DNA from 4 places in the Lentibacillus daqui genome. Region 1 is predicted to be linked to each of the others. Evidence: predicted binding sites of a transcription regulator. Region 1 holds the regulator's gene; each other region holds the start of a gene.
The links. Region 1 encodes CtsR, which represses protease genes until heat stress. Its sites were predicted from a motif close to ATGGTCAATAAAGGTCAAACA; they were not measured.

Region 1 (7,638 bases):
TACAAAGAGCAAAGGCGCAAGCACCCGGTTAGCGGCGTATGTGCTGCGCCCGTGCAACACGGGTGGTTCGGTGTTGCTGCGCAAAGCAGCGGTTTTAACCGAACATTCCTACCGCAGGAGATAAAGGAAGCACACTAGCAGCTGGGCGCTGGAGCCGGACGGAGCCTATTCTGGCATATGCTGAATAGAGGCTGGATTTTTATACTACTTAACTTTTTAATATTTAAGCCAGCAGGTATCCCTACTGGCTCTTTTATCTTTACCTTACGTCAATACAATAAATTCACCTTTATTGTTTAAACCGATTTTTACCTTTTGTCCCTTGGCTATCGTTTCTTTTAATAATTCCTCTGAAAGCAAGTCTTCCACGTTTTTTTGGATTGACCGGCGTAACGGCCGAGCCCCGTATTCGGGATCAAAACCTTCATTGGCAATTTTGTCAAGTGCCTTATCCGTTAGTGAGAAATTAATTTCCTGTTCAGATAGGCGTTGCTGCAATTGTTTAACCATTAGTTCGACAATATTGCGCATATGTTTTTTCTCCAATGAATGGAAGACGATTGTTTCATCGATCCTGTTTAAAAACTCGGGACGGAAAGCTTTTTTCAACTCATTCATTACCTTCGACTTCATATCTTTATATTCACTGGTTTCATCACCAAGATTAAAGCCAACATACTTGTTACGCTTTAACTCGCTGGCACCAACGTTTGAAGTCATAATTAATACGGTATTACGAAAGTCAACCACCCTGCCTTTAGAGTCAGTTAACCGTCCATCTTCCAGTACTTGCAACAAAATATTAAAAACTTCCGGATGTGCCTTTTCGATTTCATCAAGCAATACTACCGAATATGGTTTTCTACGTACTTTTTCTGTTAGCTGCCCGCCTTCTTCATAGCCGACATATCCTGGAGGTGAACCTACCAACCTTGATGTTGCATGTTTTTCCATGTATTCCGACATATCAATACGAATCATCGCATCTTCATCGGCAAACATGACTTCGGCCAAAGCACGCGCTAATTCCGTTTTTCCAACCCCTGTAGGTCCAAGAAAGATAAATGAACCAATCGGACGCTTTGGATCCTTCAATCCGGCACGAGCCCGGCGAATCGCTTTGGCAACTGCATTTACTGCTTCTTGCTGGCCAATCACCCGATCATGTAAGATTTCTTCCATGTTCAATAACCGTTCGCTCTCATCTTTGGTAAGCCTTGCAACTGGAACACCAGTCCAGATGGATACAACGTTGGCAATATCTTCTACAGTGACTTCGGAACTCTCTTGCCCCTGTTTTTCTTTCCACTGGTTTTTCGTTGTCTCCAGTTCTTCCCGCAACCGTTGTTCGGAGTCACGTAAAGATGCTGCCTTTTCAAACTCCTGACTTTGCACTGCCGCATCTTTTTCCTTACGTACTTCTTCCAATTTTTGTTCCAATTGCTTTAGATCTGGTGGAACTGTATATGAACGCAGGCGCACCTTGGATCCAGCCTCATCAATCAAATCAATCGCCTTATCCGGGAGAAACCGATCTGATATGTAGCGATCAGATAAATTTGCGGCCGCATCAATCGCCTCATCAGTAATCGTTACCCGGTGATGTGCTTCATAACGATCGCGAAGCCCCTTTAAGATCAAGACCGTTTCCTCCAATGTTGGTTCATCCACCTGAATTGGCTGGAATCGGCGTTCAAGCGCGGCATCCTTTTCAATATATTTACGATATTCATCTAAAGTTGTCGCACCAATGCACTGCAATTCACCGCGGGACAGGGATGGTTTCAAGATATTTGATGCATCGATCGCACCTTCTGCACCACCGGCCCCGATTAATGTATGCAATTCATCAATAAATAAAATAATATTGCCTGCCTGGCGGATTTCCTCCATCACCTTCTTGAGGCGATCTTCAAACTCTCCGCGGTATTTGGTACCAGCAACAACGGTCCCCATGTCAAGCGTCATCACCCGTTTATCGCGCAATGTTTCCGGAACCTCATTATCAACGATTTGCTGGGCCAGACCTTCCGCAACAGCGGTTTTCCCAACACCAGGCTCACCGATTAATACCGGATTATTCTTGGTCCGTCTGCTTAGTACTTGAATCACACGTTCAATTTCTTTACTACGGCCAATTACAGGGTCAACATTGCCGTCCTTGGCTGTTGCCGTCAGATCCCTTGCCAATGAATCCAGTGTCGGAGTATTAGCATTAGCCGACTGGCCACGGCCTTGTCTGCCCGCTTGTGATTCATTACTACCGAGCAGTTGAAGTACCTGCTGACGCGCTTTATTCAAGCTGACTCCCAGGTTATTTAACACCCGTGCAGCGACACCTTCCCCTTCCCGAATCAATCCTAATAGAATATGTTCCGTACCAACATAGGAATGACCTAACTTTCTTGCTTCATCTTGTGATAACTCAACTACCTTTTTGGCACGTGGTGTATAATGTATCGTTTGCATGGCCTGCTTGCCAACACCAATTAATTCCTCTACTTCCTGCTGGATCTTCTCTACCTCAAGGCCTAAGGATTGCAATGCTTTGGCAGCAATACCATCACCTTCACGAACAAGTCCCAAGAGAATATGTTCTGTACCAATATTGTTATGGCCAAGTCTGACCGCTTCTTCTTGAGACAGCGCCAAAACTTTTTGCGCTCGTTCTGTAAAACGTCCAAACATCATATTGTTGTCCTCCTACTCGTTTTCTAATTTTAACCGTTCCCGAATAAGTGATGCCCTTAATACATCCCGTTCATTGGCGGTTAAGTTTTTCTTTGCGTATTGCTGTAAAAAGCCTGGTTGGGTCAGTATTATTAGTTCATTTAAAATGCTTCTTGGAACATGTTCAATCATTCCCAAATCAATCCCTAATCGCACATTTGACAAACAGTTGGCAGCTTCTTTTGATTCAATGATCCGGCTGTATTTTAACACTCCGTATGAACGATAAACCCGATCCTCAAGACGCATACCTGACTGTTCCATTAATCGGGTTCGTGCTTTGCGCTCTTGTTCAATCAACTGTTTTACAACACTTTGTAAATCTTCTACAATATCTTCTTCGGATTTACCCAATGTAATCTGGTTGGATATTTGGAAGATGTTGCCGATTGCTTCGCTTCCTTCCCCATAAATCCCACGAACGACTAAACCAAGCTGATTAATTGCCGGAATCATTCGGTTTATTTGTCTGGTTAATACTAATGATGGTAAATGCATCATAACAGAAGCCCGCATTCCCGTACCCACATTCGTTGGACAGCTGGTTAAATAGCCACGGGATTCATCAAATGCATAATTAACTTTCTCTTCCAGCCAATCGTCAAATTCAAATGCTTTATTTAACGCTTTATCCAATTGCAAACCAGGGAAATATAGTTGAATACGGATATGGTCTTCTTCGTTAATCATGACAGAAACTTGCTCATTTTTCGAGATAACAGCGGCAGCAGCCTTCGTATATTTTGCCAAATGAGGACTGATCAAATGTTTTTCAACCAATACACGCTTTTCTGTCGGTGTAAGCTCCTCGATTGGAACAAACTCCAAATCTTGAAAATCCTGAAATGACTGATGCGTATATTCTTGCTGAAAAAACTGCATAATCTTTTCCAGCTCATCTTCTTCGGCGGCAAGCGGAAAAGACACATTGGCAAAGTTACGTGCTAATCGTATCCGACAACTTAAAACAATATCATTGTCAGGCCCTTCGTCACGCATCCAAGGGCTTGTTGCCTCGTCAACGAAATGTTGTAAGGTCATTTATCATCACCCCGCATTTTTGTTTCCAGTGCTTTAATTTGATCACGAACATTGGCAGCCTCTTCAAATGCCTCCTGATCAATCAATTCTTTTAACTTTAATTTATACTCTTCCAATTGTCGCTTGGCATGTAAATCGCCACCTTGCCGCTTCGGGATTTTTCCATGGTGTTTGGTATTTCCGCTATGAACCCGGCGAAAAATGGGATCCAGGCGGTCCGAAAATGTATGATAACAAGACGCACAGCCAAATTTACCAATCCGTTTAAACTCAGAAAAGGTCATCCCGCATTGTTCGCATTGGATGTCTTCAGCTGGTGTAAATACAGAATTAGAATTACCGTTATTCCCCAATGGCGACGATTCAACATTAAATAAACTCGTCAACAAATTTTGAAAGGAAAAACTGTCTTCTGGATACGTCATATATCCCTTTTCCTTCGCACACACTTCACAGACATGAACTTCCATTTTTTTCCCGTTAACAACCTGGGTAAAATGTAATGTTGCAGGTCGTTTATGGCATTCCTGGCACTCCATTTGTTTCCCTCCCTTTATACACAAACTATTTAAAGAATGTTCGAAAAGCACGGTAAAAATAACCTTTGCATAGGGTTATTCGACCACGATCCTTTTTAACCTCCTTTTTGAAATGCGAACTATTTATTTAAATATTTTAAAGTTGTCAGCATGGCTGTTAGCACACGTGCGCGAACTTCATCACGAAGCGGCAGTTGAAATGCCAGCGTATTTCTGCCAATCGCACTTAACATAATTTTTGCCTCACGCGCTGTAATTAATTTTTCCTCCAACAACCGCTCCAAAACATCAACAGCAGCCTGTTGGGTCACCGTTGGATTAATCATTTCAATGATTTCATCAATTAACTCGGACTTCTCCTGATGCTTAACCCGGATAATTCGAATATACCCACCGCCACCACGCTTGCTCTCGACAATATATCCTTTCTCTATTGTAAATCTTGTATTGATAACGTAATTTATCTGGGACGGAACACATTGAAATTGATCAGCAATCTCACTACGCTTAATTTCAATCGCATCTTGTGCTGCCTGCTCGAGAATTTTTTTCAAGTACTGCTCGATGACGTCAGAGATGTTACTCATAAGCTCCCTCCTCCAGTCAACGCACTACAGCGTTTCATTTTGACCTTGACTATCTTTGACTTTACCTCTATTATACGACAAATTGGAAGAGATGCAAATACATCTTTGCTATTTATTGTAGACAATATTAACGTAAAACAAAACATATTACCAGCAAAATTTAAACAATGGTGATTATCCCTATGGTATCGCCAACTTTTTGATAAATCATCGTCTAGGAAAAATTCAAACCTTATACCAAATTCTTCATTTTATAGGGGTATTTACAAATTTATGATAATGTACGGAAAATATTAAAAACATTTCGCCATTCGTTTTTTATTGGATAAAGTCCACTTATCATTCCTCAGTATGTAATTAATTCTCTTCGTTCGTTGTAAAAGTTTCAATAAACCTAATTCCACATAGTAGTCAACAATATCATGGATTGATACTTATCTATTCCCATTTTTGGATTTGACTGTTTTCCAGGCCTATGCCAATATATTTGCAATAGACCTTACAGGTTTGCTGGGTATGCCAATGAAAAAACACCACGATACAAAACTGTATCATGGTGTTTGATATATTGCCCGGCGGCGTCCTACTCTTGCAGGGGCAAAGCCCCAACTACCATCGGCGCTGGAGAGCTTAACTGCTGTGTTCGGCATGGGAACAGGTGTGACCTCTCCGCTATGGCTACCAGACCTTTAGATATGATCACCTTGTTTATCTTCTCTTTACAGAAGTGTTAAAAACAAGGACAAGATATATTATATGCATTTCTAATAAAAAATGCAAATGTTTTTATATCCTGAAAACTAAATAAGAGAAGATGGTATCAACGAATCAAATAATATAGATAAGTCCTCGATCGATTAGTATCCGTCAGCTCCACGTGTCACCACGCTTCCACCTCGGACCTATCAACCTCATCGTCTCTGAGGGATCTTACTCACTCGAAGTGATGGGAAGTCTTATCTTGAGGGAGGCTTCATGCTTAGATGCTTTCAGCACTTATCCTTGCCACACGTAGCTACCCAGCTATGCTCCTGGCGGAACAACTGGTACACCAGCGGTGTGTCCATCCCGGTCCTCTCGTACTAAGGACAGCTCCTCTCAGACTTCCAACGCCCACGACGGATAGGGACCGAACTGTCTCACGACGTTCTGAACCCAGCTCGCGTACCGCTTTAATGGGCGAACAGCCCAACCCTTGGGACCGACTACAGCCCCAGGATGCGATGAGCCGACATCGAGGTGCCAAACCTCCCCGTCGATGTGAACTCTTGGGGGAGATAAGCCTGTTATCCCCGGGGTAGCTTTTATCCGTTGAGCGATGGCCCTTCCATGCGGAACCACCGGATCACTAAGCCCGACTTTCGTCCCTGCTCGACTTGTAGGTCTCGCAGTCAAGCTCCCTTGTGCCTTTACACTCTGCGAATGATTTCCAACCATTCTGAGGGAACCTTTGGGCGCCTCCGTTACCTTTTAGGAGGCGACCGCCCCAGTCAAACTGCCCGCCTGACACTGTCTCCGAACCGGATCACGGTTCTGGGTTAGAATGTCCGTACAACCAGGGTGGTATCCCACGGGTGCCTCCACCGAAGCTGGCGCTCCGGTTTCAATGGCTCCCACCTATCCTGTACAAGCTGTACCAACATGCAATATCAGGCTACAGTAAAGCTCCACGGGGTCTTTCCGTCCTGTCGCGGGTAATGCGCATCTTCACGCATCGTATAATTTCACCGGGTCTCTCGTTGAGACAGTGCCCAAGTCGTTGCACCTTTCGTGCGGGTCGGAACTTACCCGACAAGGAATTTCGCTACCTTAGGACCGTTATAGTTACGGCCGCCGTTTACTGGGGCTTCGGTTCAACGCTTCGCTCCTGTGAGCTAACGTTTCCCCTTAACCTTCCAGCACCGGGCAGGTGTCAGCCCCTATACTTCGCCTTTCGGCTTCGCAGAGACCTGTGTTTTTGCTAAACAGTCGCTTGGGCCTATTCACTGCGGCTTCTCATGCAAGAAGCACCCCTTCTCCCGAAGTTACGGGGTCATTTTGCCGAGTTCCTTAACGAGAGTTCTCCCGATCACCTTAGGATTCTCTCCTCGCCTACCTGTGTCGGTTTGCGGTACGGGCACCTGTGACCTCGCTAGAGGTTTTTCTTGGCAGTGTGAAATCGGGAACTTCGTGACCATTTTCACTCCCCATCACAGCTTGCGATTGCTGGACGGATTTGCCTATCCAACTCGCTTACTGCTTGGGCGCACACATCCATCGGTGCGCTTTCCCTATCCTTCTGCGTCTCCCCATTGCTCAAACGGTCATGAGGTGGTACAGGAATATCTGCCTGTTGTCCATCGCCTACGCCTGTCGGCCTCGGCTTAGGTCCCGACTAACCCTGAGAGGACGAGCCTTCCTCAGGAAACCTTAGGCATTCGGTGAAAGAGATTCTCACTCTTTTTCGCTACTCATACCGGCATTCTCACTTCAAAGCGCTCCACCAGTCCTCACGGTCTGACTTCACAGCACTTCGAACGCTCTCCTACCATTGTTCTTTCAGAACAATCCGCAGCTTCGGTGATACGTTTAGCCCCGGTACATTTTCGGCGCAGCGTCACTCGACCAGTGAGCTATTACGCACTCTTTAAATGATGGCTGCTTCTAAGCCAACATCCTGGTTGTCTAAGCAACGCCACATCCTTTTCCACTTAACGTATACTTTGGGACCTTAGCTGGCGGTCTGGGCTGTTTCCCTTTCG
Region 2 (7,638 bases), 1.2 Mb from region 1:
CATTCACCGCCGTGATGAATTGCGGGCACAAAAGATTATTCAACAGCGTGCATTTAATAACGATAAAATTGATTTTATCTGGAATACTGTTGTGGACACGATCAATGGTCCAGATGGTAAAGTAAGTAGTGTATCACTGCATAACAAAGAAAACCGGGAGAAAAGTGAATTCCCGGCCGATGGAGTATTTATCTATATTGGGATGGTCCCATTAAGTGAACCGTTTAAGTCACTTGGCATTACGAATGAGGATGGTTACATTCCAACTAATGAAAACATGGAGACAAGTATACCAGGTATTTTCGCTGCCGGAGATATTCGGGAAAAGGAACTTCGCCAAATTGTGACAGCGACAGGCGATGGCAGTATTGCTGCAGAAGCGGCACAAAGTTATATTGATGATTTAAAGGAAGAATTAAACACAGCTAAATCATCGTAAAAAATGAAGTAATTGCATTTTAACGTCACTGTAACACGCGCGAAACATTGAGGGGGTATAATAAAACATAACTAATTGACCCCCTTTTAATAGATAAATTAGTTTTTGACACAGGCACTTGTTGCCTGTGTATTTTTTTGTGCAGCCTCTATTCTAATCATATATTTGTTGCTCCCTCGGTTTTTACTGTATAATAGTAATGATGAATTAAAATGAATTCCTCGCTAGAAAGAGGTGTACATATGCAGCGGGTTACAAACTGTATATTAATACATGATGATCACGTATTAGTCATAAAAAAACCAAGACACGGGTGGTATGCGATCCCAGGTGGAAAGATGGAACAAGGGGAATCCATTAAGGAATCTGTTCAAAGGGAATATTGGGAGGAAACGTCATTAACGTTAAGTCATCCACGTCTGACAGGGGTTTTTACATTTAACATTTTTGATGGAGAAGATGTTATTCAGGAGTGGATGATGTTCACCTTTGTTTGTCATCATTACACGGGTGAGATGACAACGTATTGTCGGGAAGGGGAGCTTGAATGGGTTCCACTTGGTCGTGTGCATCAATTGCCAATGGCTGAAGGTGACCATAAGATTTTTCAACATGCTTTCACGTCAAATGAATTATTATACGGCACATTTCAATATACAAAAGCGTACGAGTTGCTTGATATGCGGCTAGATCCGGCTGATTCCGCCATATAGGGCGAGGAGGATGTATAATGAGCGAAATGGAACAGGAAACGAAATTAGTTATTATTACCGGGATGTCTGGCGCAGGAAAAACCGTTGCCGTACAAAGTTTTGAGGATCTTGGTTATTATTGCGTAGATAATCTCCCTCCAGCACTGTTGCCAAAATTTTTAGAGCTTATGCGAGATGCAACAAATAATATTAGACGGGTTGCTCTAGTAATGGATCTGCGTGGGCGTGAATTTTTTGATTCGCTGTTTGAGGCGCTTGATGTGTTGGGTGAAGCGGATTGGCTTGAGGAACACATTATCTTTTTGGATGCTAAGGACGAGACCCTTGTGACAAGATATAAAGAAACGCGGCGTTCCCATCCATTAGCAGTTGGCGGTCTGCCGCTTAAGGGGATTAAGCAGGAGCGGAAAATACTGGATGAACTAAGGGGGCGGGCGCAACGGATAATTGATACAACAAATCTGAAACCGCGTGAACTGCGTGAAAAGATTTTAAAGGCTTATGCAGAAGATAAACAAGAGATTTTTTCTGTTCATTTGGTCTCATTTGGTTTTAAATATGGGGTACCGATTGATGCGGATTTAATGTTCGATGTCCGATTTTTACCAAATCCGCATTATGTTCCACATTTACAGCCTTTAACAGGACTGAATCAGGATGTTGCATCATATGTATTTAAATGGACGGATACACAGAAATTTAGCGAAAAAGTTCTTGATTTACTGCAATTTATGCTGCCACAGTATAAAAAAGAAGGGAAATCCCAATTGGTCGTGGCGATTGGATGTACGGGTGGGCAACATCGCTCGGTTACGTTGGCAGAATACTTTGCAAAGCAATTATCAACCGGGTATATTACGCATATTACGCACCGGGATATTGATAAACGGAAGGGAAATCGTATATGAACAGCAAAGCCCGAGCAAACGTAGTTGTAATTGGTGGTGGAACAGGAATGCCGGTTCTTCTGCGTGGCTTAAAGGATTTACCAATTCAGCTAACAGCCCTGGTAACTGTTGCCGATGATGGTGGCAGCACCGGCAGATTACGGTCGGAAATGGCTATGCCTGCCCCGGGGGATATTCGTAATGTCATCGCTGCTTTATCAGATGCAGAACCAATGTTGCTTGACCTATTCCAGCATCGATTTGCCAATGGAAATGGGCTGTCCGGCCATTCGATGGGCAATCTTTTGCTGGCTGCTATGACATCAATAACAGGAGATTTCTATACTGGAATTAAGGAAATCTCACGTGTGCTTAATGTAAAAGGAAAAATTTATCCAATATCCAATGAAAATATGTCACTTCATGCGAAAATGACCGATGGTTCGATTGTTTCGGGTGAATCAGCCATTCCAATGGCCCATAAACGAATTGAACGGGTATTTTTAAAGCCCCAGCCAATTAAACCATTACCAAATGCGGTAAAGGCCATTGAACAGGCAGATCTGATTGTCATCTCCCCAGGGAGTTTATACACGAGTATTATGCCAAACTTGATCATTCCACAAATTGATATGGCCATCAGGGAAGCGAAAGGTCGTGTGGTTTATGTATGTAATGTCATGACCCAGGCAGGGGAGACAACTGGATATACAGCCAGTGATCATGTGAAAGCCATTTATGATCATGTCGGTGAAGGCTGTATAGATTCAATTATTGTTCATAATGAACCAATCAGCAAGTCCGTACGAAGTGTTTATGCCGAAGAAAACGCGGACCCGGTAGTTTACGACATAGATCAGCTGCTTGCCATGAATTTACAAATCATTGAAGGCGATATTATCGACCATTCAAAAATGACATTGCGCCATGATACGCAGAAAATTGCCAAACTGCTTTATTCTATTATTGATCAATGAACAGAATGGCCTGCTAATTATTTCTGTTTGTTTCAAATTCGATGAAACGATAAGGGGGGTGTGAAGGGATGTCTTTTGCTTCAGAAATAAAGAAAGAGCTGACTTCCATAGAGGTGGATGAATGCTGCAAGACTGCGGAATTGGCAGCATTAATCCGTATGAATGGTGCTATCTCCCTTTCCAGACAGGCATATTTGCTTGATGTGCAAACAGAAAACGCCGCTATTGCCCGCCGCATTTATACATTAATTAAATCTTCCTATCCGCTGCCAGTGGAATTGCTTGTCCGTAAAAAAATGAAATTAAAGAAAAATAATGTATATATCGTTCGTTTAAAAAAGGATGTACGCAAACTGTTGGTTGATCTTGATATTCTTGAGGAACCATATACATTTGTGCGGACAATTTCCAACCAGTTTTTAAATCAAACCTGCTGTCAGCGGGCCTATTTACGTGGCGCTTTTTTAGCTGGAGGATCCATTAATAATCCGGAGACTTCCTCTTACCATTTGGAAATATTCAATTTTTATCAGGAACATAATGATGCCCTATGTGACCTGTTAAACAGCTTTGACCTAAAAGCACGTAAACTGGAACGGAAGAACGGCTATATAACGTATATTAAGGAAGCCGAAAAGATTACCGAGTTTTTAAATTTAATTGGGGCACATAATGCTTTATTTAAATTTGAAGATGTCCGGATTGTTCGTGATATGCGAAACTCCGTTAATCGTCTAGTGAATTGCGAGACAGCAAACCTGAATAAAACAATTGGTGCAGCTTTCAGACAAATTGAAAATATTAAATTTATTGAACAAACAGTCGGATTGGATGCATTGCCGGAAAAACTTCGTGAAATTGCGATATTACGCATTCAATATGAAGATGTCTCATTAAAGGAATTAGGGGAATTGGTTAAGGGCGGCAAGATCTCCAAATCTGGTGTAAATCACCGTCTAAAGAAAATTGATGAGTTCGCCGATAAATTACGCAACGGCGAAAAGTTGGGCGCATTAAAAGAGTAAATACGATGCAATTACCATGTATTTCATGGTATACTATAAACTATTAGAAAGCACCTCCTGTTTATGGAGGTTGCTTCGATTAAATGTATGACAGCGTTTACAAAAAGGAAGGATGATGGTAGTGGTTGAGAGGTCTGTGACAGTGGAGCTTGAGACAGGATTACAGGCAAGACCGGCAGCACATTTTGTACAGGAGGCAAATCGATATGGTTCTCATTTATTTTTGGAAAAGGATGGGAAACGAATTAATGCCAAAAGTATTATGGGATTGATGAGTCTGGCGATAGGAACTGGTGAGACCATTACATTAATTGCCGAGGGTGCTGATGAGGAGGTTGCCATTAATCATTTGGCTTCGTTTGTTACAGAAACATAGAAAATGGAGACTAGTTACCAGAGCTGGACATGACTTGTGTTACAGCAATACATTCTATAAAACAAATGAGGCAGATCCCGCAAGACCCGCCTCATTTATTTTTATTTTCTTATCTATCTTTTTCATTGTTTCGTTCCAGCACTTTATCGATCAAACCATATTCTGCTGATTTTTGCGCGGACATGAAATTATCACGTTCCGTATCGTGTTCGATTACCTCCAATGGTTGACCAGTACGTTCAGACATAATACGATTCATGCGTTTTTTGATTTCAATGATCCGTTTAGCATGAATTTCAATATCTGTTGCCTGACCTTGGGTACCTCCTAATGGCTGGTGAATCATAATTTCACTATTTGGCAGAGCATAACGTTTACCTCTTTCGCCGGCGGTTAATAAGAATGCTCCCATGGACGCGGCCATTCCGGTACAGATCGTTGATACATCGGGTTTAATAAATTGCATCGTATCATAAATAGCCATACCAGCTGTGATGGAACCACCTGGCGAGTTAATGTAGATGGAAATATCTTTTTCCGGGTCCTCGGCTTCCAGGAAGAGTAATTGAGCAACAATAGAGTTTGCCACATTGTCATCGATGGCACTGCCAAGCATAATGATTCGGTCTTTAAGTAGTCGTGAGTAAATATCATATGCCCGTTCTCCGCGATTGGTCTGTTCAATAACTGTAGGGATTAAATTCATGGTTAGTTCCTCCTTCTTTCAATTGATCCATTTAAGAGGATGTTCAAAAAGTCCGGTAAAAATGACTTGCCCCTGCAAAAGGGGTATGCCGACGCCTGAGCGCAAGCCCGTTTTTAGTCGGCCTTCCTTTGAAGCTCGTATTGGCTTGCTTTTCCGCTCCTCATGTACCTTTTATGTACACTCCGGTGCTCAAAGCTACGCCTCCTAGAACTTCTCGGTCCTTTTTATCCTCCTTTTTGAACTCGCACTTTTAGATTGGATAGTTTCATCATACCTAATAGGTCAAAAAAGGTCAAACAAAAACGATCGACATGAACCGCAACCTTTTAAAACCAGCCCTAAAACCGTCTGCAATCCAGGGTGTTTCTTGTATCACGAAATTCCGCTTCTTCCATCATTCCCTATTATACAGAATATAAACTTTATTTATTGAACTTCCAAATTCATTACGTGGAGCACCATTTTTACCAGATCCTTTGTACATTCTCTTTTAATGGTTTTTTAATTGCTTTTGATGTATTGGTTTGTATCGTGGGAATTCCGACCTTTGATAATTTGATTTTCAGGATGAATATGATACATGGGTGGTGACCTGCTTTGGGGGATTTTCTCTCTTTTTCCAAATTTAGTGGAAAAAATTTGTTATGTCAATGTCAAATGAAACTTTTTCTGTGAAGAGATGATTTTCAGTGGTTTGCAAGGGAAGAGAAAGAATAAATTTGTAAAAAAAGGCTTGTATTTGTAAACTAAAGAAGTTATAATGTTCATTGTGCGTTAATTAATCCGAAATGCGCCCGTAGCTCAGTTGGATAGAGCGTTGGTTTCCGGTACCAAGTCTGCCGGGGGTTCGAATCCTCCCGGGCGCGCTTAAATAAAGCGGCAAGGAAGTAAACATTTGCTTACTCCCTTGCCGCTTTTTCATTGCTAATAGACTTCTAACATCAGAATTTCGCGTGAAGTAATACATACCACAAAAGGACTTAAGCATATCATTATAAAATTTCCCGGGATTATGGCACAATTACAGATAAGGGTTATGGACATGCTACACCATAACAGAATAATGGAGGTTCCGGATGATTAACGTTATTTTTTACACGAAGGAAAATTGCCCATTATGCGAGAATGCATTGGCTCTTTTGAAACTTTTGCAACAAGATTATTCATTTGATATTGATACACGGGATATCTATAGCAATGACAACTGGCTGGAAAAATATCAATTACTTATCCCATATGTCAAAATAGGTGCAGTTGAACTTGATTGTGAACAAATAAATTTGGCTACCCTTGAAGACGCAATAAAAATGGCAAATTGATATTTATAAGTTGAAATTATCCTGCACTATGATAAAATAAAATTATACAAAGATTCTTTGTGTAATTTTTTTGCTCCAATCGGGACATATTATGACCTATCGGGACATTATTGATCCAACAAAAGGGGCTTGTCGATGCGAGCTTTAATTGATTTACAAAAAAAATTATTCCCAGATTTGCTGCAAATCATGCAACAACGCTATACCGTATTGAAAAGTGTCAGCATGTTTCAGCCGATTGGCAGGCGAGGTCTTGCGGAACAGGCGGGTATGACTGAACGCTCGGTTCGTGGTGAGGTAGATCTACTGCAGACCCAAGGGTTGTTGGATGTAACCTCAAAAGGAATGCTTATTACGGATGAGGGGAAAGTAGTAGTAAAGCAAATGGCTGCTTTTATGAAAGAAGTCATGGGAATAACAGTTTTGGAAGAACAACTGCAGGATATATTACATGTAGAAAGAGCGATTGTTGTTCCTGGTAATAGCGATGATGAGGATTGGGTAAAACTAGAAATGGGCAAGGCGTGTGTATCGTTTCTCAAAACGATTGTGGCGGACAATCCGACGCTTGCTGTAACCGGTGGGACAACGATGGCTGCTGTGGCACATGCGATGTATCCTATCGGCGATGCTGTGCCATGCCTGTTTGTGCCAGCAAGGGGCGGCATTGGTGAAAAAATGGAGAATCAAGCGAACACAATTGTTGCTGAAATGGCACAAAAGGCAAAGGGGGCATATCGTTTGTTGTATGTTCCCGACCCATTAAGCGAATCATCATATCAATCAATGATTCAGGAACCATCCATACAGGAAGTTTTACAACTGATCCGTAATGCTGACATTGTCTTGCATGGGATTGGTGATGCGCTAACGATGGCCAAACGGCGGAAAACAACTGATCAGGTTATCCGGCAGCTAATCGATCATAAAGCAGTTGGTGAGGCATTTGGTTATTATTTCAATAATCAAGGTGACGTCGTTCACAAGGTACGTACAATCGGCATGCAGATGGAAGATCTGACAAAAGCAAACTATGTCATTACAGTTGCTGGTGGCGCCTCAAAGGCACAAGCTATTACATCTTATTTTAAATGGGGTAAAAGTAATTTGTTTATCACCGATGAAGCCGCGGCAAAAAGGATTTTAAGGGAATAATCTCTTTAAAATATTAAGTTCATGGGAGGACTATCAAATGA
Region 3 (7,638 bases), 900 kb from region 1:
TTATAATCATCGACATCGAACACCGCTTTTGCCGAATCAATTACTTTGAACACAATCACCGCAGCAATTTCGATCGGATTCCCATTGACATCATTGACTTTTAACAGCTTACTATTGAAATTTCGCACCCGTAATGAAATCGTTCTTCGTATGGAAAATGGTACCGTAACAACAATTCCTTCCCGTCGAATCGTCCCCATATATTTCCCAAGAAAAATTACGACCACTGACTGGTTAGGCTGTACCAATGTGACCCCGCTTCCCAATACAATGGCAACCACCAAACAAATCGCCCCAATAATAAACTGTGTTTGAATGAAACTAATAACAGTTCCAGCAATGAGGACTGCTATGATAATAATCCCCAAAAATCCATTCATTGACCATGCAGCTCGTTCCTTCATGGTGTCTCCTCCTTTGATATCATATTATGACTATATTAGTATGATATCATTTTTGTTTAAATTTGTAAATATATTTTACTGAAAATTTGTTAATTCTATCCCGCTTTTCCGGTTAATCCATCCATTGGTGATTTTTCCGTGAAAATAAAATATCCTTTCCCGTTTGTCACAATGGAAATGTCACCATAGACCGCGGTAGAATATATCATGGAATGGATTCGCTGCAAATTGCCGACAACCCGGTCGACTGGATGTCCATAATGATTCATTTTGCTATAGGTTAAGATAGCTACTTTCGGTTTGACCAAATTGAGAAATCGATACGATGTGCTTGTATTTGATCCGTGATGACCAACTTTATAAATGTCTGATTGAACATCTTTTTCTTGCTCCATCAATTGTTCTTCCTGCCCGCGCTCTGCATCTGCCATAAGCAAAAAGTCAACCTCGTTATAGCCGACTTTTAACACAATGGAGGATTGATTATTATTTTTATGTTCCTCATATGAATTCAACACACTGATATCCACTAATGGGTCAACATCCACCACGTCACCTTGCTTGGCAATGTTAACCGGAATTTTATGTTTGTGAATTTGATTAATATATCGTACATATGTCTTGGTTGAGTGCAATTTGCCCGAATCCAATGCTTTGTCAATCTTGAAGGATTTCATTACTGTTGGAAGTCCGCCAATATGATCGATATCCGGATGTGTGGCAATTAACAGATCAATTTTCTTGATGCCACGCGCTTTAAGAAATTCCACCACATCCTTCCCCGCTCTCGGGGGCCCGGCATCAATTAAAATGTTTTTCTTACCCGGGGTTTCAATAAGCGTACTGTCCCCTTGTCCTACGTCAATGAAATGGATCTTCATTTGCTTAGGCTGCGGTGTTTCGGCTGATATTGTAGTTGGGATAAAAAATAATTGCAGCAAGATAACGACTTGAAAAACTTGAAAAATCCGCATGATGATACATCCTTTTTATGAATTGATGTATCATAGTTTTTTCATGTTTGAAGCGTATTATGATAGAGAGTAGCTATTTTCTTGTTTAAAATTGCATTACAATGCTCTACATAACTGTGGCATCATTTTAATTTTTCAAGATAACCATAATTTTTTATTGTGTATAATGTATTTGTTGTATATAATGTATATATTACTTGGTGACTGTTACAAAAGGGAGGACAAAGATGCAAATTCTGATTTCCAATAGTTCCAAAGAATCCATTTATTATCAAATAAAAAGTCAGGTCAAAGAAAAAGTACTATCGGGCGAATTAAAAGAAGGAGATGCCCTTCCCTCAATGCGTCAGTTGGCAAAAGATCTGCATATAAGTGTCATTACGACCAAGCGTGCATATGAGGAGTTGGAGAAAGAAGGATTTATTTATTCAATCGTAGGAAAAGGTTCTTTTATCGCGGAACAAAATGAAGATGTCGTGAAAGAAAAGAAATTGGCAACCATTGAGGAGAAGTTATTAGAAGTCATTGCAGGCAGCAAAGAGATAGGGTTGTCACTAAAAGAAATCAAGGAATGGTTAACCATTTTGTATGAGGAGAGATAAAGATGGAGCATGCTATCGAATTACGGAATGTACATAAATCATTCAAAAGCTTTGGTATCAAAGATTTGTCATTGCAAGTAAAAAAGGGATTCGTGACAGGTTTTATCGGTGCCAATGGAGCCGGCAAGTCGACTGTTATCAAAATGATCATGAATTTGCTTCATCCTGACTCTGGTGAAATCCGTGTGTTGGGTATGAACTACAAACAAAACGAAAAATCCATTAAAGAAAGAATCGGATTTGTTTTTAACGATGATATGTTATACAAAGAATTGACATTACGTGATATGAAAAAAATGATCGCTCCTTGTTACCGGAGATGGGACGATCCTTTGTTTTACCAATATTGTGAGCGATTTGAACTTCCACTCAGACAAAATATGAAATCTTTTTCAGATGGAATGAAAGTGAAAGCCGCTCTCGCATTTGCATTGTCGCATCAAGCAGACCTTCTTATTATGGATGAGCCGGCCGCGAACCTCGATCCGATTTTTCGCAGAGAATTGATGGAGCTTTTGCATGACGTCATGCTGAATGAGGAAAAAACTATTTTTTTATCGACCCATATTATGAGCGATTTATCTTCCCTTGCCGACTATATCACTTTTATTGATCAGGGAGAGCTCGTCTTTTCAAAAGGATTGCCCGAAATAGAAGCGGAATATGCAATCGTTCGTGGCGAAGTGGAATTGCTTGATCAGGATACCGAGCAATATTTTCTATCCATTAAACGGACGGATAGCGGATTTGAAGCTTTAAGCGCTAATTTTGAGGCGGTCGATGAATTATTTGGTTATGAAGCAATCATTGAAAGAGCAAGTTTGGAAGAGATTATGTATTATTCCCGGGGAGGTAAAGCGGATGCTTCAGTTAATTAAAAAAGATTTAGCCATTCATAAATTTTTATGGATCATATATTTTGCAATGCTCATCTTTTTTATAGCCTTTGATAAAGATGCCATATTCATTATCACCTTAATCAGCGCCTATTTAATGATGGACGCATTTTATGCTGATGAGCAAGCGAATGGGCATAGATTATGGAATGCTTTGCCATTTACCCGTAGTGAGGTTGTCAGTTCCAGGTACGCTGGTTTACTAGTTATAACGTTCATCTGCTCAAGTGCAGTCATGGTGCTTGAGCTAATTTTTAAAGCCGGCTGGAATATGTCACTTTGGAAAGAAGTGGTCGGTAGTGTGGTCTTGATGATGTTTTTAGGAGCATTATGCTTTCCTGTTTTCTATTGGATTTCAAAGCAAAAAGTTATTTTCACATTGCTTATATTGTACGTTCTCCTTCACATAGCGGGCTCGTATGCATTCTACTATCTGTATCTGTACCTGTTAGATACGCGTATTGTTCCTCAAGTATTAAGTAATGGGCAGTTGTTTGGCTCCGGTTTCGTGATAGCTATATGTTTGTATCTGCTGTCTTGGAGGCTTTCCATAACAATTTACAAGAGAAGGGAGATTATATAATGGTCGATGATTTATGTTGTAAGACAGAAACTGTGTCAGGAAAAAAACCTTCCAAATGGCGTTTTACTTGGTTGATGAATCTACTCTTGTTTGCATTTTTTCAAATCGTTTTTATTTTATTTGATGGCTCTAAAATTTGGATCATCTTGGGTTTAAACAAAAAAGGTGAGTGGGTCGTTTCAAAATTACATATGCTTTTTGACAAGTTTCCAATGTATCATACCGAACAATTAAACTATTTCACATTCGTCTGGATAATGATTTTGATATTACACGGCATCGTATGTACGTTCGAGAAATTATCGCAGAAATTTAATAATGCGAGAAATCAGTAAACCCTTGTTTAATAAACTGTATGTAACAAAAAATCCTGCCCCGATGTTTGGGACAGGATTAACAGTAGGTTATTCATTATGCTTGTTGAACCGTAATGGCATCATCCACTACATCAACATTTACTTTTTTCACATCTTGATTTTCCAGTAACAGATCGGTTAATTGGTCTTCTACTTTATCCTGGATGACTCGGCGTAATGGTCGTGCACCGAAACGACGGTCATAACCAAGCTTGACTAGCGCTTTTTTAGCGGCATCTGTTACAGCAATATCGATTTTATTTTCTTCCATGTTTTGTGTTACATCGTTCAGCATTAAATCAACAATCTCAAGTAAATTGTCTTCGGTTAATTCATTAAACGTAATGATCGAGTCAAAACGGTTTAAGAACTCCGGTTTGAAGTATGCACTTAAGTTTTCCAATGTGGTTACTGCTTCATGCTCATTCCGGTTAAAGCCGACATTGATTTGTTTGTCACCTGTACCGGCATTACTTGTCATGATAATCACAGTATCCTTGAAACTTACTGTACGACCATGGGAGTCGGTTAAATGTCCGTCCTCCATGATTTGCAGGAACATGTTTTGTACGTCTGGATGTGCCTTTTCGATTTCATCAAGCAAGAGAATCGAATATGGATTACGACGCACACGCTCGGTCAATTGTCCTGCTTCTTCGTGACCTACATAGCCTGGAGGTGAACCGATGATTTTCGACACGGCATGTTTTTCCATATACTCACTCATGTCGAGACGAATCAACGCATCGCGCGAACCAAACAATTCTTCAGCCAGTGCTTTGGTTAGTTCTGTTTTACCGACACCAGTTGGACCAACAAACAGGAATGATCCGATTGGACGATATTTTGATTTCAGTCCGGCACGGCTCCGGCGAATCGCTTTGGCAACTTTGTCTACTGCATGTTCTTGTCCAATTACCTTTTTACCAAGATTTTCGGCAAGATATTTCATTTGTTCTTGTTCATCTTTTTGCAGCTTGGTAACTGGAATACCTGTTTTTTCTTCAATGATTAATTGGACATCTTCCAGACCAACATCAGTTACTTGTGCTTCATCTTTTGCTTTTTCCAGTTGTTTTTGCAATTGAATTTCTTGATATCTTAGATGTGCAGCACGTTCATAGTCTTCTTTTTCAGCGGCTTGTTCTTTTTCCTGTGTCACTTCTTTAAGTTTTTGTTCAATAGAATCTGAGTCTTTTTCCGCATTGGACAGGTTTAAACGTGAACCAACTTCATCCATTAAGTCGATCGCTTTGTCTGGCAAGAAACGATCTTGGATATATCGTTGTGATAGTGTAACGAACGAACGGATAATATCATCTGAATAACGGACTTCATGGAATTTTTCGTAGCGGTCTTTGATACCTTTTAAAATTTCTACCGCCTCTTCCACACTTGGTTCTTTGACAATGATTGGTTGGAAACGACGTTCAAGTGCTGCGTCTTTTTCGATTTTACGATATTCTTTCAAAGTTGTTGCACCGATTAATTGCAGTTCACCACGGGCAAGTGCTGGTTTTAAAATGTTACCGGCATCCATCTGTGATCCTTCTGCAGTTCCGGCGCCAACTAACAAGTGAATTTCATCGACAAACAGAATAACGTCTGGTCGTTCCTGAACTTCTTGAACCAATTGTTTCATCCGTTCTTCAAATTGACCGCGAATTCCTGTATTGGCAACCATGGAGGCTACATCAAGTAAATAGATTTCTTTGTTCATTAGTTTGGTTGGTACATTACCTTCTGCAATTCTCACGGCTAGGCCTTCCGCAATTGCGGTTTTACCAACACCAGGTTCGCCAATTAAAACCGGGTTGTTTTTATTACGACGGTTTAACGTTTCAATGACCCGTTTCACCTCATTATCACGGCCAATGACTTTATCAACCAAACCAGCACGAGCAGCTTGTGACACGTTCTTGCCTAATTGGTCGAGCAATCCATTGCCACCATTGCCTTGAGCTGTCTGGGTTCTTGCACCCGCCTGGCTTTGACCGTTTCCTTGGAAGAAGTTCTGACCAAATGCGTCTTGGCCACCAAATCCGGAGAAAAAGCCGGATGGATTCATCATTTTTCCTTGTATTTCTTCAAAACATTGTTGACAAACATGCATTTGTACTTTTTCATTGTTTATCTGCATTGATACATTAATATTTGCTGGACGAATACCACAGTTTTGACATTTCATCATGCCATTCCTCCTTGTGATTTCTTATATGACTAGGTATTTATCCGCCTAGCCAAGATCAATTTTGACTTTGACTATCTTTGACCTTGTAACTACATTATACTCTGACCTTCTTTGACTTTCAAGGGGTTTGATTAATTTTTTGGGCTTTTTTATAAATCTATAAACCCTTGATAATAATGGGTTTATTTCTCTTTTCATTATACGTTATTCCCGTTTAACCTGATCGTTACACATCGATGAAACATCAAAATTCAGTTCAAAAGGTCAAAAGGGTCAAGATTTTGCATTGTTAAGTTTTACGTTTTTACATATAATAAGGATTAACGACTTTCTACATATTATATAAGTACAGATCGATTGGGGTGATATATTTTGGATGAGTCACGTACACAACGACATGAGCGAAAGAAAAATGGAAAATGGAAAAAACGAATCATATGGACCCTTCTCATTCTATTTATTATTGTTGTCGGTGCGGGAAGTTATCTATTTTATCAGGCGTATCAAGCGGCAAAAGGTTCCTATAAGGATTTAAACCGGCCCGGGGAACGATCAGCCCTCCGCCAAGAGGATGTCGCAATCGGCAAAGACCCCATTTCGATTATGCTTATAGGGTTGGAAAATTACGCGACCAAAGGCGAACATGGCCGGGCGGATACGCAAATGATCATCACCCTTAATCCGCACACCGACAAAATGACCATCACATCGATACCACGCGATACACAAGTGGAATTACCTGCTGAAGGTGCCGGACAATATGCTGGCATTCACAAAATCAATGCTGCTTATACGTATGCCTCCATCACTGGGTATGATCCAAATAAATTCACGGTAGAAACAGCGGAACGATTGCTTGATATTCCGATTGATGAATATGTAACAGTCGATTTTGACGGTTTTCGTGATATCGTCGATGCCCTTGGCGGGGTGACTATTAATATAAAAAAAGGTTTTTGGGAAAAAAATATTTATAATCATGATAAACGCATCTATTTCAAACCAGGTCCAGCCAAACTAAATGGCGAAGAAGCTTTAGCCTTTGTTCGTATGCGGAAACGAGCGGTCAATAGTGAATATCCGCGTGAAGAACGACAGCGACAATTTATCCAAGCGACTGTTAAACAAGCAATTTCGGTAGGGACCATCTTTAAAATTGGCGAGATTTCTGATATTCTCGGCAAGGATGTGGAAACAAGCTTGTCACCAGGGGAAATCTATGCCTTGGAAAAAGCATATTCATCGATTGATGCTTCGGGAATTGAAACGATTTCGATTGATGGATCTGATCAAATGATTGGCGGTGCTTCCTATTTCATTCCGACCGATCAGGGATTGGCTGATGTTAGCAGGAGGTTGAAACAGGAATTGGAATTGCCGGTGGATAATGAAACAACGCAATAGTAATGCGAAAATCCCAAACATGGTGGAAAGAACCATGTTTGGGATTTATATATATCGAATAAATATGAATGGAAGTTATTTTTGTTTGTGTTATCCCAGCTTTGGCGGATTTTGTCCCGACTTTCGGGTGCGCTCTCCTGTCCTCAGCAGGTTTCCTCCCGTCTTCCAGGTAACCTCTCGCGAATTAAGTAACTTTCCTAGCGGGGGCCCTCTCCTAATTCAATCGTT
Region 4 (7,638 bases), 460 kb from region 1:
TGTTATCGCTTGGCTTTGCAGGTATTGGCGTTCCGTTCCCAAGTACAATCGTTATGTTAGTTTTGGTGATAAATTTCATGTTCGCTTTATATTCTATTCTTTTTCATCCTGTTGCTCTGAAATTATATAAAGCTAATGTTTATGATGAAAAAAGCAGCGTTTTGGACTTTACATTTAAATATATATACTGTTTTCGGGAATTAATTTTCATGTTCAAATGAAGTTATTACATCTTCCTTTAGTGGTTAATAAAATTTTGGCTATTGTCTTTGTATTATTTTTACTTTTGCAAGGATTTTTGGTTATTAGTTTTTGAATAATTTATCCGTGACCTAGTCAACAGGAAAAAGGAATGGAATGTTGCATGAACAAACAGAAATACTTTTCATTTAAACACGGATTTTTAGCTTTTGTTAAATCAAATATTCTATTAATACTTATTCTTCTTGTTTTGGTGATTAACAAGAGTGAGTGGCGTTATGACGATGGCTTTGGTTACGTTATGATGTATCTTGTATTTGCGGAAATTTTTATTGTGGTTTTGTCATTTCTGGCATGTATTAAACCTTATGTTGGGAAGGATTTAGAAAAGGATCAAAAGAAGCATAACAAAGAGTAGTTAGGGTTTGGAATTAACTTTATAGCACTTTCTATATTTTCACTATTATTCTTAGGGGCAAACATTCCCTACCCAAGTACACTAATTTTTTTAATATTAATGACCAATTTTATAGTGTCATTGTACTCCGTTATTTTTCATCCGGTTGCTTTAGGAATTTATCAAGCGAACGTTTTCCAAGAAAAAACAACCTTGATGGATTACATTTTTAAATATGTTGCCATTTTTTTATCAGGGATAAATTATTACGAACAGATGATTTTGTTAAGGCTACCGTTGCTAGTTAATAAAGTAATTGCTATTGTCTTTGTCCTATTTTTATTGTGGGAAGGGTTTGGGGTAATTGCCATCTTTGACAAGTTCTAAAAAACAATTATGCTAGTTATGAAGCGGGTTGTGTAATCAATTCTTTCGTAAGGGAAAGGTTAAGTTGTTTGATAAAACATTGGGAAATCGTATTTCTATAAAAAACGGTTTATGGTTTCTTTTAAAGGCTAACATCATGCTAGCAATTTTGATCGCATTGTTTACATTAAATAGGACTGAATGGAGATCAGACGGAGCGGGAAAGGTAAGCACATTTATTTTCATGTTTGAATGTCTTTTTATTTTACTATCCATATTTGCCTGTTTAAAACCTGAGAAGGGTATTGTGAAACAGCGGACAAATAAGAAAATTTCCCAAAAAGAATGGATTGGTATGGTTATTGCAATTATATCAACATCATTATTATCTCTTTTTATGCTGCCCGCGGGTATTCCATTTCCGAGTACGATTATCCTTGTTGTGTTAGCAATTAATTTTTTTGCTGCTATCTACTCGGTTGTTTTTCATAAAGTAGCTATCGGGATATATGAACTGAACGTATTTAAAGAAAAAGATGGTATTACAGATTATACATTCAAATATATAGCAATAATTTTTTCAGGCTTAAATTATAATGTGCAAGTTAATCTACAAAAATTACCCCTTATTTTTAATAAACCGATTACCATCATTTTTGTGTTTATATTGGCAATGCAGTTTATTATTGCGGGTACTATTTTTACGTATTAGGGTATAGCTTATAGGCTAGAGGTTATATGTAGCAGATGGGGATGGAAGCGATAAATGGTGACGAAATTAAAATCGGGAGGAAAAGAAAGCAAGAGGTTCTCTTTAAAGAATGGATTTAAATTTTTCTTAAACGCAAATATATTGTTGTTTGTCATCGTGATGTTGTTTGTAATAAATAAAAATAGTTGGCCCGAAGATGAATTGACAGGGGTATATGTATTTTTATTCGTTTTTGCGGAACCTGCAAGCATTTTACTATCGATTATTTCTTGTTTTAGCCCCGATAAAATGGCGTTCCCGAGAAAAATGAAATGGAGTCATTCGAAAGAGGAATGGATTGGATTCGGTATAGCAGTTGTGGGATTATCACTATTTTCGCTTATTTTCTTGGGAGCTGGAGTTCCTTGGCCAAGTACGATTGTTTTTTTGATGTTAATGACGAATGCTATGTTTGCGCTATACTCTATTCTTTTCCATCCGATTACAATCGGATTATACCGGGCAAATGTATATGATAAGAAAGAAACGATAGCTGACTACATCTTTAAATATATCGCCATATGCTTTTCGGGTGTTAATTACTATATTCAACTCACCTTATTAAGGCTTCCGTTGTTAATAAATAAACTTTTTGCGATCGTGTTTGCCTTAATCTTAATTTGGCAGGCGTTCACAGTCATTGGTGTATTTAATTTATGATATGTTATTGTCTGGAAAATGATAGTTTCACTAAAAGGAGGTTCCCCATGTTACAAACACAACAAATCAATCTAACCATCAATGAAATGGTTGCTGCACTTTCTCTTTGTGGTTACGATAAAATGGCAGGTCAGATTTTGAACGAGCAGGAACTGATAAAAAATGAATCGGAATTTAACCGTTTTGTTCAGGAAACGGAAACGAAACTCAGGCAAAAGGGATATTGGGATGATAATAGGGAAACCGGCATTGCCAAGGGTTTGGAGGATTTACTTTATCTGCTTGTACATGCCAAGAAAAAGATTCGCTGTATCAATATGCGAAAGCATCGTGTATTGCTCATCCATTTGCTTAATAAAAAGCATTCACTGGTACAGGAAGTGAAGGGCGGGGAGCATGCCTTTTCCTTTTACAAGAATAGCGACGGCTTTTATGATATTCTCCGCGAACACTTTGGTATGCGGGATACGGAAACGGATATAAATGGTTGGCAGCCAATTCAGATGACGGATGAGCTGATCGATGAGTTACATACATCGGAGCCCGAACTGTTACTGACGATGAAACAGGATGAAAATCAGGCAATGGCATTACGTGACTTTGCTGGCGACTTTTTACGGAATGGACAGGAATTTGATAACATATCCTTCATGAAGTCTGATTATGTAAAGGACCAGTCGGAGTTTGATGACATTCAGTTTTTGCTTCCAGGTAATAATTTTGTCTGGCATATGAATTACGAGAACGTCGAAGAAAATCATCAGGTAATTCTTGAGCCGATTCCGGTAAAAACGTATTTTGAGGAGATAGAACGTGTTCTAACCGACTTTTTCAATGAATAGCTTCACCCATGCTTATGAATTTACAAAGGAAACCCAGTTAATAGGGTTCCTTTGTTTTTGTAAGGGATGAAGCAGAGTTCCCTTAAAAAACCTGGAATCATATGAATAGCCAGTTTATTAACTTTCAATAACAGGCAATAACACGTTACAATAGTACCAAAGAATTATTGTCAAACTAGATGATCAAATGAAAGACAAAATGATGATACTTAAAGTTCGTTTAAATGATTTAAGTAAAAAGAATCGCTCGATACGTATGCTTAAAAGGTATGATAAATGGTCTTTTGATTTAACTGCAATCAAACAAATAGATAAGGATCCGCAATCTATAACTGGATGCCATCATTGCCAAAAAAGGTAAAACGGAATTGTTAGAGCAAGATGTCAACAATAATGAATCTCTTATTATCTCTGCAAAATTGACATCTTTATTTAGAAATCTCAAGTCGATTGAAGAAGAAACCGGCTTGTATGATTTATACATAGAATATCCTTTTTTAAGCGACAAAATGTTGGATGGCACCTACATTCGAGCACCATTATTTTTGCACCCCGTCGAATTAATTCGTAATAAAAAGCATGGAATCCAGTGGGAACTTGCGTATGATACAGATTCAGAATCCATGTTAAATCGTTCGCTTTTCTTGGCGATACAGAAAATGAGTAATCTGCATGTGCGGGGAAATTTATGATGAAGCGCAAGAAAAAGCGTTCCTAAAATCCTTGTATGAAAATCTGTCTATATATGTAATAAATATATTTTTGATGAGGTGCATAATGGAGAAACAAGTTACGGACAGTGATGCTAGGAAGTTCAACTGCTTGATCGTCTTTTTAGCAGCAGCGGCGCTAATCCTTACGTACTAAATGAAGAGTGTAAAGCGAAATCCCTAATGTAACAAATGAAATGATTAAGGCTATTCATATCATAATCCTACCTCTTTTTCTTGTGTATTTTACATATTCATTATATACTTATGGTGGAGAGAAAATTAATCCTCTCCGGGTCTTAGTCTTTAGGCTTTTTCTTCTGTCGCAAGCAGATTGAAAGTCCTTTTCCTTTTTACGATTTGATAAAATGACAACGGTTAAATTAATAACAGCAATTGTCAAGTTTGTCGCTGTCGTAAACAGGGCTAAAACTTCTGCCACATCTACTTACCCCCCTTTCTCTTCGGGGGATATTTGTATTACATCATTACGGTTCTATTAAAACATTCATATTCGTAAAAAGGGTGTGAATAATATTAACTATCTCTCAAATGAAAACTTGACGTGCGAATAGAGTCATGTCTCATTTAATGATCATTGATACAATGCAACTCCATGCCATGAACACGTAACCATTCTATTTGTCTTTCATAATCTGGTAAGACCGACTTAACCGTTTGCCAAACTTTTGACTGCGCTCGAAAATGACCAGATGTGCTAGCTCATGTACGATCACATAATCCATGACACGAATTGGCGCCATGATAATACGCCAATTGATCCATATGTTACCTTCTGGAGTGCAGGTTCCCCATCGTTTGTGCTGTGTTTTGAAACGAATGGATGATGGCTCTACGCCTAATAGTTGCTGGTAGTAGCTGGCGCGTTTTATAAGCTTTTATAGCCATAGTGATGATACCATGTAATGATTTGTTTTTCCAATTGTGCTTGAACCTTGCCCTGGGACCATGTTTTTGGAACGGTAGCAATAAACTTATCCAATCGTGGCTGTATCTGTATCCGCACGATTCACCTTTAATCGATAATGACGGTCAAGATAAGGGAACTTCTCACCATTTACAAATTCTTTCGGCTGGACCATCGTTTGGACCTCATTTATTTCTTCAAGTTTTTCATGTATCCATTTTGCTTTTTGTTCGATTAATTTTTTGATTTTGTCATCTGTCATCTTATCTGGTGCGTATACTACCACACCATTTACAAGGTCTATGGATATTTTGGCGTCTTTGCGGGTTTGTCTGTGCAGATTGTAATGGATAATCGTGGTTCCATATTTGATGCTAGGCATGTTTTCCCCCTACCTTCTATATTTATTTTACATAGGTGAGAGGGTTTGGGCAATTTTTTATTAGAAAACAATATTAGAAGGCGGAAGAAAATCCTTTATCCATAAATAGGAAACCAATAAAAACCGTAGTCAATTTTATAATCTAAGTTGCACAAAAAGACTAAAAACAGTAGTCTACAAGGAACAACTGAGTGACTATGAATCAGCGGTGATTATTTTGGCCGACTATAATGATACCGGGAAAATGAAAGGATATTGCACGGTGTCCCGATCGGAATAAAATCCCCCATGCTTTGTCAAATATGTTAAAACTTTATGAGTTCAAAGATTTATCAGGATTTTATCTCAAGAAGGGTTGCTACGTTGGTTCAGCGGCTGAAACAAACGAGGCAATTATTCTTGGAAAACTAAACATCTATGAATTATTTTTGGAGCAACTGGGGGATAGACCATTTTTCGTTCCTGTGAAAAATCCGTACCATCCCACATATATCGCGGCAGGCCTGCTACAGGAATCACTGCCTACTTTAATTTATCATGTTGCGACTGTTTAAAGTCACCGAAAGTATAGACTTTTAAAAGCTGACGATTTTCATTAACGAACAGACAATTAAAGAAACTATCAACTTGCATATAGGTTGATAGTTAGCTTCTTTTTTCAATTCACATGGATTTTTTCAATGATCCTAAGTCAAACCACACATTTATGAAACCGACATTCCAATCAACATGCCAAGAATTGCTCCGGCGACTGACAGTACCATTAGAATAATCCCATGTGTTTCTTTACCATGTTTGCGAACCAGGTACCCCATGATAAACGCTCCGGCGCCAAAGAGAATTGGAATAAACAAAATTGAAATGGCAAAGAATACCCACCCTAAAACGACAAACACAGTTCCCTCTTTCTTATTTGTACCACTGAGATCAGCCGTAGCTGGTATGCTAGCATCTGAACCGTTTGCCAGGTTCGCACCGCATGATGAGCAGAAGTTTTCATCAGGATCTGTCTTCATTCCACAATTAGGACAATACACAACAACACTCCCCATCAATCAATACTTGTTAAGTCAAACCGTTGTAGGCACTCATTCATATTGTATTGCAAGAACCCTGTGGTCAGTGTATTTAATATCCATTGTTATAATAAGTTTGCGAAACAATTCTCACTAAATAATTCTATGTGCAAAGGAATAACTTATTCCATGTACTTAACGATATTTAGGAACATGCCAAACGTTTATATTAAGAATAAACAGCAACTCAAATGAAAAACAAAAGTATCTTCCATTTCCATGGATATTATCTATAGCAAATGTAGATAAGTATGAACACAGTACTTGCACTGTATCACTTTTTATTTAAAAGCTGGAGGTGAACATGCAGTATCTAATGAACAAGAGGATTTATAAGATGAAAAGATAGCATTGGAATGAAAACCGACTGCAGCCTTCAGACGAGCATTCCAAGGAAGAGGTTTATTATATGTCTTTTCCTAGTATGGGATCTGCTGAACAGGTGCATGCAATTTACTAGTATTGTTTGTTATAATAGTCAAAAATGAATATCTTTTTGATAGCCATAACTTCCAGAATAGAGGTGTAGTTATGGTGCCTATTTCGGTAGGTGAATTTATAAAAAACACGGTAAACAACGAACGAGGAAATGGTAAAGCAACTGTACGGTGGGATAGTAGATAAGTATACGGCAACATACTTATCGAAAATGGCTGTGGTGTGCTAACTGTTCCGGAAAATCAACTGGAAGATTTCAATGAGCGGTTGTCAACATTCTATAAAACCAATGATTATAGCAAGATGGATCAGTTTCTATATGATAAGTGTTTGTTTGGTATTGATTATGCTTAAATTAAGATCATTTTTTTACCAGCGTTTTGGAGGTACAACATGAAAGTAAATGAATTGCGAGTAAAACTAAAGGATAAAAAGAAAGCTGAAATAGAACAACTTTTTGTAGAAGTGTATAAACAAATCCCCAAGAAGGTACGTGAGGGAAAGGAAATTGATCAGCTGATTAACAATCCGGATGCATTTAAAAAAGCAAGAAAAAACACAAAGCAATCAACGAAAAACCTTGATTTCACAAATGTTGACAAGGAAGTAAGATTATTTATTAAAAACGCGTATGATCAAAATTATTTTACCCCAAATCGGATGATACCGAAAAAGGAACGTTCTAATTGGCGATTCACCGCTAAACGACTAGTTAATCAGTTAATGGAGCTTTCCGGTCAGGAAGAACATGTAAAAGCATGTACATCGTTAATGGAAGAGTTATACAAGTTATTTTGCTACGCTTCTGGTCATTATGTTTTCACCAGTCAAGAGCCTTTTTACACAATAAATAGCTCACAACGCCAATTTTTTAAACAGGTTGTCAT

Region 2: the regulator CtsR is predicted to act here: its motif matches at 5,402-5,422, upstream of clpP (ATP-dependent Clp endopeptidase proteolytic subunit ClpP).
Region 3: the regulator CtsR is predicted to act here: its motif matches at 6,071-6,091, upstream of O2S85_RS14915 (ATP-dependent Clp protease ATP-binding subunit).
Region 4: the regulator CtsR is predicted to act here: its motif matches at 3,562-3,582, upstream of O2S85_RS02925 (DUF4011 domain-containing protein).

Annotation. Positions count from the first base shown of each region.
Region 1 is NZ_CP114176.1:91,699-99,336, reverse strand. Features, by position in the region: gene clpC (ATP-dependent protease ATP-binding subunit ClpC) at 265-2,691, opposite strand; gene mcsB (protein-arginine kinase McsB) at 2,704-3,771, opposite strand; gene mcsA (protein-arginine kinase activator protein McsA) at 3,768-4,310, opposite strand; gene O2S85_RS00505 (CtsR family transcriptional regulator) at 4,430-4,897, opposite strand; rRNA gene rrf (5S ribosomal RNA) at 5,468-5,583, opposite strand; rRNA gene O2S85_RS00495 (23S ribosomal RNA) at 5,735-7,638, opposite strand, start outside.
Region 2 is NZ_CP114176.1:1,251,367-1,259,004, forward strand. Features, by position in the region: gene trxB (thioredoxin-disulfide reductase) at 1-439, shown strand, start outside; gene O2S85_RS06320 (8-oxo-dGTP diphosphatase) at 682-1,152, shown strand; gene rapZ (RNase adapter RapZ) at 1,170-2,060, shown strand; gene mgfK (gluconeogenesis morphogenetic factor MgfK) at 2,057-3,016, shown strand; gene whiA (DNA-binding protein WhiA) at 3,085-4,041, shown strand; gene O2S85_RS06340 (HPr family phosphocarrier protein) at 4,163-4,417, shown strand; gene clpP (ATP-dependent Clp endopeptidase proteolytic subunit ClpP) at 4,527-5,123, opposite strand; tRNA gene O2S85_RS06350 (tRNA-Arg) at 5,914-5,989, shown strand; gene O2S85_RS06355 (glutaredoxin family protein) at 6,200-6,442, shown strand; gene O2S85_RS06360 (sugar-binding transcriptional regulator) at 6,578-7,597, shown strand; gene gap (type I glyceraldehyde-3-phosphate dehydrogenase) at 7,635-7,638, shown strand, end outside.
Region 3 is NZ_CP114176.1:2,942,981-2,950,618, forward strand. Features, by position in the region: gene O2S85_RS14890 (SPFH domain-containing protein) at 1-404, opposite strand, end outside; gene O2S85_RS14895 (ComEC/Rec2 family competence protein) at 500-1,378, opposite strand; gene O2S85_RS14900 (GntR family transcriptional regulator) at 1,606-1,980, shown strand; gene O2S85_RS14905 (ABC transporter ATP-binding protein) at 1,983-2,858, shown strand; gene O2S85_RS14910 (ABC-2 transporter permease) at 2,842-3,459, shown strand; gene O2S85_RS18985 (YfzA family protein) at 3,459-3,794, shown strand; gene O2S85_RS14915 (ATP-dependent Clp protease ATP-binding subunit) at 3,871-6,003, opposite strand; gene O2S85_RS14920 (LCP family protein) at 6,379-7,410, shown strand.
Region 4 is NZ_CP114176.1:547,351-554,988, forward strand. Features, by position in the region: gene O2S85_RS02895 (hypothetical protein) at 1-221, shown strand, start outside; gene O2S85_RS02900 (hypothetical protein) at 365-619, shown strand; gene O2S85_RS02905 (hypothetical protein) at 719-985, shown strand; gene O2S85_RS02910 (hypothetical protein) at 1,065-1,676, shown strand; gene O2S85_RS02915 (hypothetical protein) at 1,836-2,375, shown strand; gene O2S85_RS02920 (hypothetical protein) at 2,423-3,217, shown strand; gene O2S85_RS02925 (DUF4011 domain-containing protein) at 3,586-3,909, shown strand; gene O2S85_RS02930 (hypothetical protein) at 4,193-4,369, opposite strand; partial or broken gene O2S85_RS02935 (M48 family metallopeptidase) at 4,566-5,237, opposite strand; gene O2S85_RS02940 (hypothetical protein) at 5,540-5,791, shown strand; gene O2S85_RS02945 (zinc-ribbon domain-containing protein) at 5,942-6,289, opposite strand; gene O2S85_RS02950 (hypothetical protein) at 7,145-7,638, shown strand, end outside.